One region of the Macrococcus sp. CoH-51_TC_04 genome, then DNA from elsewhere that is predicted to be linked to it. Evidence: predicted binding sites of a transcription regulator. Region 1 holds the regulator's gene; the other holds the start of a gene.
What was found. Region 1 encodes LexA, which represses DNA repair genes until DNA is damaged. Its sites were predicted from a motif close to CGAACATATGTTCG; they were not measured.
Positions count from the first base shown of each region.

Region 2: a site for LexA is predicted at 1,882-1,895, ahead of ACZ2V4_RS04360 (YolD-like family protein). Genes of this name have one in related genera too.

Region 1 is NZ_JBVGOY010000001.1:253,656-259,856, forward strand. Features, by position in the region: gene ACZ2V4_RS01265 (hypothetical protein) at 113-526, shown strand; gene ACZ2V4_RS01270 (VOC family protein) at 535-915, shown strand; gene ACZ2V4_RS01275 (ZinT family metal-binding protein) at 1,252-1,956, opposite strand; gene ACZ2V4_RS01280 (hypothetical protein) at 2,080-2,220, shown strand; gene ACZ2V4_RS01285 (PspC domain-containing protein) at 2,247-2,456, opposite strand; gene lexA (transcriptional repressor LexA) at 2,772-3,392, opposite strand; gene ACZ2V4_RS01295 (hypothetical protein) at 3,538-3,759, shown strand; gene ACZ2V4_RS01300 (DUF896 domain-containing protein) at 3,844-4,080, shown strand; gene tkt (transketolase) at 4,104-6,089, shown strand; gene ACZ2V4_RS01310 (YneF family protein) at 6,192-6,201, shown strand, end outside.
Region 2 is NZ_JBVGOY010000003.1:73,599-79,799, reverse strand. Features, by position in the region: gene ACZ2V4_RS04370 (type 1 periplasmic-binding domain-containing protein) at 1-203, shown strand, start outside; gene ACZ2V4_RS04365 (hypothetical protein) at 214-1,254, opposite strand; gene ACZ2V4_RS04360 (YolD-like family protein) at 1,433-1,846, opposite strand; gene speB (agmatinase) at 1,951-2,802, opposite strand; gene speE (polyamine aminopropyltransferase) at 2,786-3,646, opposite strand; gene speD (adenosylmethionine decarboxylase) at 3,660-4,085, opposite strand; gene ACZ2V4_RS04340 (aminotransferase class I/II-fold pyridoxal phosphate-dependent enzyme) at 4,088-5,596, opposite strand; gene pglS (6-phosphogluconolactonase) at 5,806-6,201, shown strand, end outside.

The DNA of each region.
Region 1 (6,201 bases):
TTAATTAGAAAGGTTAAGGCCATAAAAAGTCTTAGCCTTATTTTTATGTTATAATTTTTATTATGTCATATGTTTGATATAATAAAATGAAATTATAATCTAGGAGTAAATCATGAAAGAAAAAATAACTGCATCACTTTTAATCACGACTGAAGATAAAATATTGATTCAAGACAATGGCAACAAGCGAATGAAATTACCAGGTGTCGTAAAAAAAGGTCAATATACAATTAAACAGACTGCTGAGCAATTTGCGCGTAAGTTAAATAAAGAAATCAAAGTAGGAGGTATCTTGTTTGTTGTTGAGGAGAAAAAGCCGTTTAAAGGATTGATTTTTGAGACGATGGTTAATGATACTGCTTTTGTTTTCAATACACGCAATCAATCTGAATTTAAAGTAAGACATCCATATGCGTGGCTTGATTTTGATTACCTCGATCAGCTTGATATCGCTGATGAATTAAAACAGCTGATTATATCCAATCAAGTGATAAAATCAAGTGTGCCCTTAATCAATCTACATTAGGAGATATTATGAAAAGTTACTGGTTAAATTTTGCTGTTACTGATGTTGAACGTGCTCTAAACTTTTATCGTAATATCGGATTTGAAATCATTGATGAACGAAGTAACAATGAAACATTAGGTGCCTTTAAAATTGGTGATAATACGATATGTATATTTAAGCAGGATATACTTGAGCAGTTTATGCAGACACCATTAAAAGGTTACGCTGATCACCCTGAGATTATCATTTCCTTTGATCTGCCTGAAAAACACAATGTCGATGAGTTATATGAACGTATTGTTCAGTCGGGCGGAAATGCAGTAAGTAAGCCTGCTGTAAAAAATGGTTATTATGGGTTTATATTCACGGATCTTGATGGTCATTATTTCAATGTGATGGTAATGTGAGGTAATTTATGTATAAGAAAATTGTAATATTAATTTTTACCGCAAGTATTCTGCTGTTATATTTTCTTCCTTCGATACACGGAAGGGGACAGATTAATCTCTATGTCCGCCTGCTGCTTTATGTTCTTACACTTCTTGGTTTATACATGAGTATGCTGATTGGACATATAAAGATGCGAATGCTCTATACTGGATTATTTGTATTGTTGACGGCAATAATATTGTTTATGCATACCTTTAATATATGGATATAATAGACTTTGATAACGGTTAAATACGATTAAAAAGAAGAGAAGATGACAGGGAATATTAATTTCTCGTCATCCTCTCTTCTTTTTAATGTGCCAGCATTTCTTCTTGTATTTCTCTAGCAGATAGGTCATCAGGATAGTATGTTGGCCAGTTTTCAAGTTCTTTTAGGAGTGCTTTACGATCATCCCCCATATAGATATGGAAATGAAGTGCACGTTCAGGAGCGATGATATGATCGCTGAACTGCACATAGTTGGGTGCCTCATTATCTCCATATACTTTTTTGAATATGTATCTAACGCCGCGATTTCCTTTTTCATAAGTAAGAATCTCTTTGCCATCATATTCATACTTAGCACGATGTTTTTTATTTTGTTTTGTAAAGATGATGTCTTTTTCACCAATTTTGATATGGGCGACATCAGTCTCGTATCCTTTATTATAGTATTCCTTTACTTCTTTCTTCGATTTATTCTGATCTTCCGCTTTATGTTCGAATACTTTATCAAGAGATCCATCTTTTAAGAAGGGATACACAGACTGCCAGTCACCTTCCCAGTCTGTTAACCGCCTGTCTTTTACAGCGTCATCTTCAAAATACCCTTCGTAGATTTTTTTGTCTGAATCTGTCAGATGATGTTCATGTTTGTGACTATGTACCTGTTTGTCTTTATGATGTTCAATCTTCTGTTCTTTTTTTACAGCTGCTTTATCTTCAGTGGTGTCACTACATCCAGTGAGCAATATAGCAAGTGAGACAGTTGTACCGATAATCAATTGTGTTTTCATATGTATTCTCCAATCGTAATTATTACGATTTAAATATTACTTCAACCCACATGATTCGTCAATGGTAAATTTTAAATTTATGGTAGAATGAATTTAAATATATTGAAAGAGGAATTTGTCTATATGAAACTAACTTTGATTTTTAGCTATGTACTGCTATTATTTGTCTTAAGATATGGATTCCAAATATTGAATGATCAAGTAACGCTTCTGCTACTGATTGGTGGATTAGCATTATTCGGATTTTCAAACAGAAAAAAATAGAGCTGGGTGAAGGCTTCCAGCTCTATTTAGTAGTTATCCAGAACATCTGTATCTTTTGGCATAAATAAGGCGAGTAGGATATACATTGTAAATGTAGGTATATTCGCTGTAAAAAATGAGACTAAAATGAATGTGATTCGAACTACTTTAGAATCAATATTAAAATATTCACTAATACCACCAAGAACTCCAGCAACATAGCGGTCAGTTGTTGACCTTGTAAGACGTTTTTTCATTATCTATCACTCCTTTTTTAAAATATAGCAAATAGATGTAGATTATTCCAATGATATACTAAAATGTTTAACATATAGTATTGTGGGTATAGTAAAGATAGATTATTTAAGGGGATAGTAACATGGAAACAACAGAGAAGAAAAATGAAAAAGATATACTTGAACAAGTTAAAACGATATTAGGCAAGTAGGATCCAATTGATAAATAATATTACAACACCCGAGCCAGTTAGAAAAGTTTTATTCTAACTGGCTCGGGTGTTGTGATAATGGCATTAAAAATTATATACATTTAGCAAAACGTACGGTCTAATATTAAAATTCTCTGAATAGACCTACAACTTTACCAAGAACAGTGACTGAATCAAGGTAAAGCGGTTCCATTGTCAGATTCTCGGGTTGTAGACGATAACGATTATTTTCTTTGAAAAAACGTTTAACTGTCGCTTCGTCTTCATCTGTCATCGCCACGATAATGTCTCCATTTTCTGCGATGGACTGTCTTCTTACAATTACTTTATCTCTATCAAGAATGCCCGCTTCAATCATACTTTCCCCAACGACTTCTAAAATAAATATGTCACTGTTATGGCTAGAAGTGAAGTGTGCGGGTAATGGAAAGTATTCTTCAACATTTTCGATTGCAGTAATCGGGACACCTGCAGTAACCTTTCCGATAACCGGTACATGAATTGTAGCCTCAGAATAATCTTGTGAATTTTCACCGTGAATAATCTCAATAGCACGAGGCTTCGTTGGATCTCGTTTAATATAGCCTTTTTCCTCGAGACGAGAAAGGTGACCGTGCACAGTCGAGCTTGAGGCAAGTCCGACAGCTTCTCCAATCTCTCTTACACTCGGTGGATACCCTTTAGTTGATACAATATGTTTTAAATAATCATATATCTCTTCTTGTCTTTTAGTGAGTTCTCTCATTTTTAAACACTCCTTATATGTGGTGTTATACGTATTATAGCATACACGTTCGCATGTAACAAACGTTTGTTCGTATTTTTATTGACATAGAACACATGTTCTGATAAAGTGTGAATACAAACAAATGTTCTAGGAGGAATTTGATATGACCGTTAGAATTTCTAAGGAATTTATACTATATTGTATCTTATTTTTAATGATTACACTTTTTTCGGTACTTTATATAGAACAATCGCAAGCTATTTATTATAATGAAGCACCTGGATTTACCGAACAGATAGGAGAACAAGACAATGGCAGATTACCGCATTCCGATTCTTATCATGATCCTGTTTCCAATGGTGAGGTACTTGGTGTTGTAAATTAATTAAAATATTTAATGTATTACGAGTGTAGCCAGTTGGTTTCACTCGTTTTTTTTGGTATCTTTATAATGAAAGGAATGAGAGTTATGCTAGATGAAAATAAGATGAAGAGAATTAATGAATTAGCTCAGAAGAAAAAGACAACAGGTCTCACGGAGGAAGAAGGTAAAGAACAGACTTTATTACGTAAAGAATATTTACAGTCCTTCAGACAGTCTTTCAAGAAAACGATTGAGAACACGACCGTCATAGACCCTGAAGGTAATGATGTGACACCTGACAAGGTGAAAGACATTCAAAGATTAAATAATATCAGAAAATAAATTTTGTAGATAGGAGCATTTATATGTTTAATGAAAAAGATCAATTGGCAGTAGATAGTATTAGAGCTTTAAGTATCGATCAGATTGAGGAAGCGAATTCAGGCCACCCGGGGTTACCTATGGGTGCGGCACCTATGGCTTACACTTTATGGACACGTCATCTTAATTTCAATCCGTCATCACATCATTTCTTCGATAGAGATCGATTTGTACTGTCAGCAGGACACGGTTCAGCTTTGTTATACTCATTGCTGCATGTTTCTGGTGGGCTGGAAATAGAGGAACTTAAGCAGTTTAGACAATGGGACTCTAAAACTCCAGGACATCCGGAATACCGTCATACTAAAGGTGTAGAAATCACAACAGGGCCACTAGGGCAAGGATTTGCGATGAGTGTCGGTATGGCGATGGCAGAAAAACATCTTGCTGCAACTTTCAATCAGCAGTCAGATATTATTGATCATTATACGTATGCATTAGTTTCAGATGGAGACTTGATGGAAGGTATATCACACGAAGCTGCAAGTCTTGCAGGTCACTTAAAACTTAATAAATTAATTGCTTTATATGATTCGAATGATATCTCTTTAGATGGAGAGCTGAATAAAGCATTCTCTGAAGATGTTAAAGGGCGTTTCGAAAGCTATGGCTGGGAACATATTTTAGTGTCGGATGGTAATGATATGGAAGCCATTGATAAAGCTATTACAGTAGCGAAATCAAGTGATAGACCTACGATCATCGAAGTTAAGACAATTATTGGTTATGGTTCTCCGAATAAGCAAGGAACGAATGGCATCCACGGGGCTCCATTAGGAGGAGATGAGCGTAAGCTTGTATTTGAAGCATACGGTTTAGAGGCAGATAAGAAATTCCATGTAGATCCAGCCGTATATGAAATATTCCAGCAGACGATGCTAAAACGTGCAAATGAAAAAGAGCAGTTATGGAATGATAAATTTGCACAATTAGAAAAAGAAAATGCTGAACTAGCACAACAGCTTAGACAAGCAATAGCTGGTGAATTAAATTCTGACTATGCGGAGGCTTTACCGGTATATGAGGCTGGTACATCAGCTGCTACCCGTGCAACGAGTGGTGATATGATCCAGGCAATCGCAAAAACAGTTCCTTCATTCTTTGGGGGATCTGCAGATTTAGCATCTTCTAATAAATCAAATGTTAAAGGGACAGGAGACTTTTCAGCTGAAACGCCTGAAGGAAAGAATATCTGGTTTGGTGTCAGAGAGTTTGCTATGGGTGCTGCTTTAAATGGTATGGCTGCTCACGGTGGGCTTAAAGTATACGGGGCAACATTCTTTGTGTTTAGTGACTATTTGAAGCCGGCAGTAAGATTATCAGCGTTAATGGGCTTACCAGTCACATATGTATTTACACATGACTCAATAGCAGTTGGTGAAGATGGGCCGACACATGAACCAATCGAGCAGCTGGCTGGTTTACGAGCGATTCCTAACTTAAATGTGATTCGTCCGGCCGATGGTAATGAAAGCCGTGCCGCCTGGAAAATTGCACTTGAATCAACTGATGCACCGACTGCACTTGTCCTTACGCGTCAGAACTTAACTGCGATTGATATTGAACAGGACAAACTAGAAGCGGGAGTTGCACGTGGTGGTTATGTTGTATATCAATCTGAGCATCCGGAGATATTAATAGTCGCAACTGGTTCGGAAGTGAATTTAGCGATTGATGCAGCAAAAGTGTTAGAAAAACAAGGTAAAGGCGTTCAAGTGGTATCGATGCCGAACACTCAAAAATTTGATGCACAAGATAAATCATACAAAGAAGAAGTATTACCATCTTCAATTAAGCAGCGTGTTGCAATTGAAATGGCTGCTTCTGACAGCTGGTACAAATACGTTGGTCTGGATGGACTTGTAATTGGTATTGATAAATTTGGTGCAAGTGCACCTGGAGAATTAGTTATGGAGAAATATGGATTTACTGTAGAAAATGTTGTAAATAACATTTTGAATATGAAGTAAATAAAAGGCTGTATATCAGCCTTTTATTATTTATAGAAAACATATTGAAAAAAAAGTTTGTTTTTAGTAAAATTTTAATGGTATAAGAAAGTGGGTGAACAAATGGCTACTT
Region 2 (6,201 bases), on a different contig from region 1:
AACAGGTGATGCGCAGATTACATCGTCTGACGGATATAAAGGCGCACCGCACATACGTCATGTCGACACTTGCTTCCCAAAGCATGATTAGTAGTGGTGGTATGTTTATATTTGAAGGGATGCGTGGCATAACACCTTTTGGTCATGACTTTGTTGTAGAAAGTGGCATGCTGCAGGTAAATGGTCATAGTCGTGCCGTATAGACGCTGTGATTCAAATTAATCGGCTGATATAAAGAATACAGCCGCCATACGCGGTAAATAATACAGATAATAATAGTGGATTAGTATATGCATCTCCTGTATCGGGCAGTGTTTTATCTACGGTCTGTTTTACTTTATATTCGGAGTCAATATGGTCTTCAGGGTGCATAGAGGTTGTTTCTTGAGTCGTTATTTCTTTCGTACCGCTTTCTTTTTGAATAGGTGATTCATATTGTTCTGCAACATTATAGGAAGAACTTTCGTCATCTTTTACAGGTGACACCGGAATCTGTGGCATTACGCCCTTATACGCTTTATTGTTGTTTTCTTGTGAGGTGACTGAGCGTTTCGTATACGTATATTTCTTTTGCACCTGCTGCTCTTTGTTTGATTGTTCCTCATCTGCCTCGTCGTTCAGCTTAATATTGAGCTTCTGTTTCTCAGGTGCGTTTTGTGGCATTACACGTGCTGCTCTTACTTTCGGAGGCGGGTCGTCTGTCTGCACTGTAATACGACGTGTTTCTCCTTGCTTGATACGAATGGGTTCTACTGCTTCGTCAGTAGTCGCCGTATATACCGTGTCACGCTTTAAGTTATCGAAATGAGCGGTCCCGTCTTTTGCTTCACTTGTCGCGATACGTTTATGTCCTTCGTTAAGATATACATGGACAGCTTCAGATGGAGTAAATGCAGGTGTGAATACTCTAACGGTTGTGTCGTTATTTGACGGTTGTTCGGTCTCATCATCATGTGGACGAGGGACTTCTTCAAGGATGCCATCTACTACCGGTTCATCTACATGAATGATATGCTTATGACCTACTTTAATAGGGATAATCTGCCCATCCACTTCAATTTCATTGACAGTATTATTGAAAATATAGTAACCATCGTCGTCTGTTTCGTAGTAGAGGTCATCATTTACTGTAAAGTGATATTTCAGCGGCTGGGCATGTTCATTTTCAAAGTACAAGATTGTAGGGGGTAACTCGTTAGCATATAGTGGCAATGGAATGATCAGCAACAATAATAGTATTATAATTGTTCGCATTATAGACTCCTTTAGTTGATTTGCTTATATTATGCCATGTGCTACGCGTTTGCTGTGATGAATTACCGAATCTTATCATTCATTTAGCTTCAGTTCACAATGCTTGTTTGAACTTTAATAAATTGTAATAAATCCGTTACTTTATCAATATTATTATGCAAATTCTGGATATTAATCGTTAAATGGTTTCTGTAATAATCTTAAGATTTACAATATCTAAAAATGACACAAAATACGTGTGCCCTTCGTTTACCGTCGTGCCGATAATAATGGCAGCCCACTGATCAACCTTCTCGATATACATCATTGTATGCTGAATTGTGCCGTCGATGTAATAATCAATGTAAACTGGCTGCTGCTTACTGAGTGCGCTATGTAGTATCTCATTAATTTCCTGTAAGCGGTCTTCTGATAGTTCTGGACGTTCAATCTTCGTTTGTGCATCAATCTGGCGCTTAACATCTAGAAATTGTTCGGGCATCGTCGCAAAGGGTGCCCACTTAATCATGCCACGTCCTCTTGGAATATTTCTGTTCAATTGTGCAGGATCGATTTTACGGTAATCTGTTTCACCATAGATCGGATGAATCATTTTTATCCCTACTTTCAAGCTTTTCTTTCATTATACGAACATACGTTCTGTTTTTCAACAAAAAAATAATCTGAAGTTGTGAAACCTTCAGATTATAAAATATTTTACTTCGTAATCGCAAGCATCAGTTCACGTGCAACTTTCGCTGCAACTGCATTAGAAACGCCACTATGGTCGTATGGTGGTGACAATTCTACAATATCTGCTGCAACAACGTTCAGTTGTTCGAATACTCTAAATGCGGGTTCAAGTTCTCTATAAGTTAATCCGCCGGGTTCAGGTGTTCCTGTACCAGGGAAGATAGATGGATCTAGGCAATCCAGGTCAATTGTGACATATACGGGCGTATTACCGATAATACCGGGTAAATTCTTTAATGTATCAATTGAAAACTTCTCAAGAATTGTATGTGTATCGCTCCAGTCAAACTCTTCTTTCGTACCTGAACGAATACCGTATTGATAGATTCTGTTATCACCAATAAGGTCATGTATGCGGCGTACGACTGTTGCGTGAGACAATGGTTCTCCCATATAGTCATCACGTAAGTCTGTATGTGCATCAAGCTGCACAAGCATCGCATCCGGATACTTTTCTAGGACGGCACGCATAGGGCCGAGCGTCACTAAATGTTCGCCACCGATCATAAACGGCAGTTTGCCTGCATTTAAGATTGTACGCGCAGTCTCTTCAAGTTCTTCTAGTACTTTCACCTTATTACCGATTGTAATATCGACGTCGCCTGAATCCATAATGCGGACGTCTTCTAAGTCTTTGTTTAAGAATGGGCTATACGTTTCAAGGCCATATGATTCAGAACGAATAGCATCAGCTGCAAAGCGTGTACCAGGACGATTTGAAACCGTACCGTCAAATGGCGCACCGTATATCACTGTCGTGGCTTCTTCAAATGAAGATTCGCAGCTCATATACACATGTTTATTCGGTTGCATCATCGAGCATCTCCTTAACGAATGTTGGAAGGGCGAATGCACCTGTATGAATATCTGTGTTATAGTATTTAGTTTTTAAGCCAAGTTTGTTCCATGCATCTAAGTCAGCATCCTTTAATGGGTCGAATTTCTTAGAAGCAAATCCAAATAACCAGTGTCCTGATGGATAAGTCGGCATATGGAACTGATACACACGCGTAATCGGGAATAATCCTTTGATCTTAGAGTGTGCACGCTTCATTTCATGTGCGTAGCTTGGATAATAAGGAGATTCATGCTGATTGATTAATATACCGTCATCTGTTAACACACGGAAACAGTTGTTATAGAAATCATGTGAGAATAACCCTTCACCAGGACCGATTGGGTCAGTAGAGTCTACTAAGATAAGGTCATAGTAACCATCTTCTTTGTTCTTCACGTATGCCAAACCGTCTTCGAATAATAAAGTAACACGTGGATCTGAGAGCTTTCCTGCTGTAATCGGAAGATATTCTTGAGATAAACGTACAACGCGCTCATCAATTTCTACCATATCAATTTGTTCGATTGATGCATAGCGTGTTAACTCACGTACAGTACCCCCATCACCACCACCGATAACGAGTACTTTCTTAATATTAGGGTTTGTTGCCATAGCAACATGCGTAATCATATCGTGATACACGAATTCATCTTTTTCGTTAACCATCATTAAACCATCTAAAGTAAAGAACGTACCAAATTCTTCAGACTTGAAGAAATCAATTTGCTGGAATGGTGTTTTTTCGGTTAAGATATGTTCCGTTGTTTTAATAGAGAATTTTACGTTATCCGTGTGATTCTCTGTATACCATAAGTCTAACATGTACAATTCCTCCTTATTTAGCTGCTACTTCAACAGGTTTGAATGATTCTACGACGATTTCACCATTAGAATATTTGTGGATCTTATCAGCCATACCACGACCGATTTCATATGAATCTGAAAGTTCAGCTTTCAATGCTTTTTGGAGATAATCTTCAGCACGCCAAGGGTCAACTGTATCTCCGCAAGTGAATACATCAACTGATGCATAGCCATATTCAGGCCATGTATGAATTGTTAAATGTGACTCTGAGATGATAACAGCACCACTTACACCGTACGGATTGAATGTATGGAAACAGCTCTCAACGATTGTCGCACCACTTACGCGGGCAGCTTCATTCATGATTGCTTCTACCTTATCATGGTCTTTTAAAATATCTTTGTCACAGTTATAGTATTCGATTAAAACGTGTCTTCCAAGTGTTGTTAACTTCATTATTAAGTATCTCCCTTATGATCAATTATAAATACTTCATTTTTGTTTTCTGCGCCAATCTTGATGATGGGCTGATCGTTAATAAATTTCCAGTAGTCGATGACTTCCTGGGTAATCATTTCACCGGCCATCAGGATTGGAATACCTGGTGGATAGATCATTAAACTTTCTGCACATATTTCATTAAGGGCATCTTCAATCTGGACAACTCTAGTCTCTGAATAGAAGACATCTCTTAAACCCATCTTCTGCATCGGAATCGACATCTGCTTCAGAATCGGTGGAACGAAAGGTTTGTCAGGATTAAAGTGTTTAATGCTGATGTGTGCGAGTGCATCATAGAGCTTATTGAGTTCAGCTTCATTATCCATAAATGAAACAATCCCCATCACGATATTAGGTTCTGCAAGTTCCATCTGAATATCGTAAACGCTACGCAGCGTGTGATACACTTCAAAACCTGATAAATCAAGACGATGATCAATATAGATTGTGAGTTTAGTTTCGTCTAACTGCTGCTGATATTTGTTGCTAAATTTCTCTGGTTCTAACATGTAGAATCCGGGAATTTTATTGATTCTTTCTCTGAATGACTGAACAAGTGACAATACATTGTTGATCTTCTCTGCACCGTGCAGCGCTAAATGCTGACGTGCAATATCAAGTGATGACATGAGCAGGAATGACGCCGATGTTGACGTCAGCATATTGATGATGCTCTTTACTTTATGCTTATCAATCAGCTGGCTGTTAAATAATAATGCGCTCGTCTGAGTGAACGAACCGCCTGTCTTATGTAAGCTCGTTGCTGCCATATCTGCACCAGCTTCCATACTGGACAGTGGTAAGTGTTCTGAGAAGCGGTAATGTGCGCCATGTGCCTCATCCACAAGAACAGGTATCCCAGCGCTATGCGCAATAAAGACAATCTCCTTCAAGTCGCTTACTGCACCGAAATAAGTCGGATTCATAATGAATAGTGCCTTTGCATCAGGATGCGCAGCAATCGTTTTGCGTACTGTATCAACACTGATGTTGTGTGCAATCCCGTATTCTGTATCGAACTCAGGCACCATATATACAGGTGTGACATCAGCAAGTGCCATCGCATTCAGCACAGATTTATGAACGTTTCTAGGAAGTAGCAATTTATCTTTGGGTTTGAGTGCTGACAGAATCATCGCCTGAATGCCAGACGTTGTACCATTTAATAAAAAGTGTGCTTCATCTGCTAGAAACAGATCAGCCATTAAGGCTTGCGCATCATGTATCACGCTTGTCGGATGATCAAAGTTATCTAAAGTCGGCATAGAATTCACGTCATGACGTAATGTGCGCGTGCCATAATAGTTGAGTGCATAATCAGAATCGATGCCACGCTTATGACCAGGTACATCAAAGCTTGTGACGTTTTGTGCTTCATATTCTTTTAAGGCAGTAAATAAAGGCGTAACGTTATGTTTGCCTTTGTCGATACTGTGTAAAACCTTTTGGGAATGTGTATGAATCATTGGACACTCCTTAAAATTGGGAAAGATTTAAATATTAGTTTTACTTAACAAATAGTTATGTAAGACTGTCATTTATTAATACCAAACAAATTGTAATGTATTACTAAACTTAACGCAACAAAAATTTTTAGATTTTTGAAAGTTTTTTGTGTGTTCTCATGAGCAATGTTATATAGGATTTGTTAATATGACTATGAGGAGGCGTTAACATGACTAAAATTAAAGGGTTATTAGGTTCTTATACAAAAAATGATGGCAAAGGGATTTATACCTTTGAAATAGATACTGACCTGAAAAAGATTACATCAGTAGAAACAGGCTATGAAGTAGGGGCATCGACTTACATCCAAAAGCATGGTGATAAGTTATATGGCATTAAAAAAGACGAGCAAGGTGCAGGGATTCAAAGCTATCAGATCGGTGAAGAACTTACAGTAATCAATGATTTACTGGAATCTACAGACAGTGGTTGTCACTTATGGATCAGCCGTGATGGGAAGTATCTATTAGAAGCGGTGTATGGATCAGGAATAGTGAGACTTTATGCATTAGATGACAATGGAGCAGTAGTACAACTTATCGATACACATCAGCAGCAAGGTAGT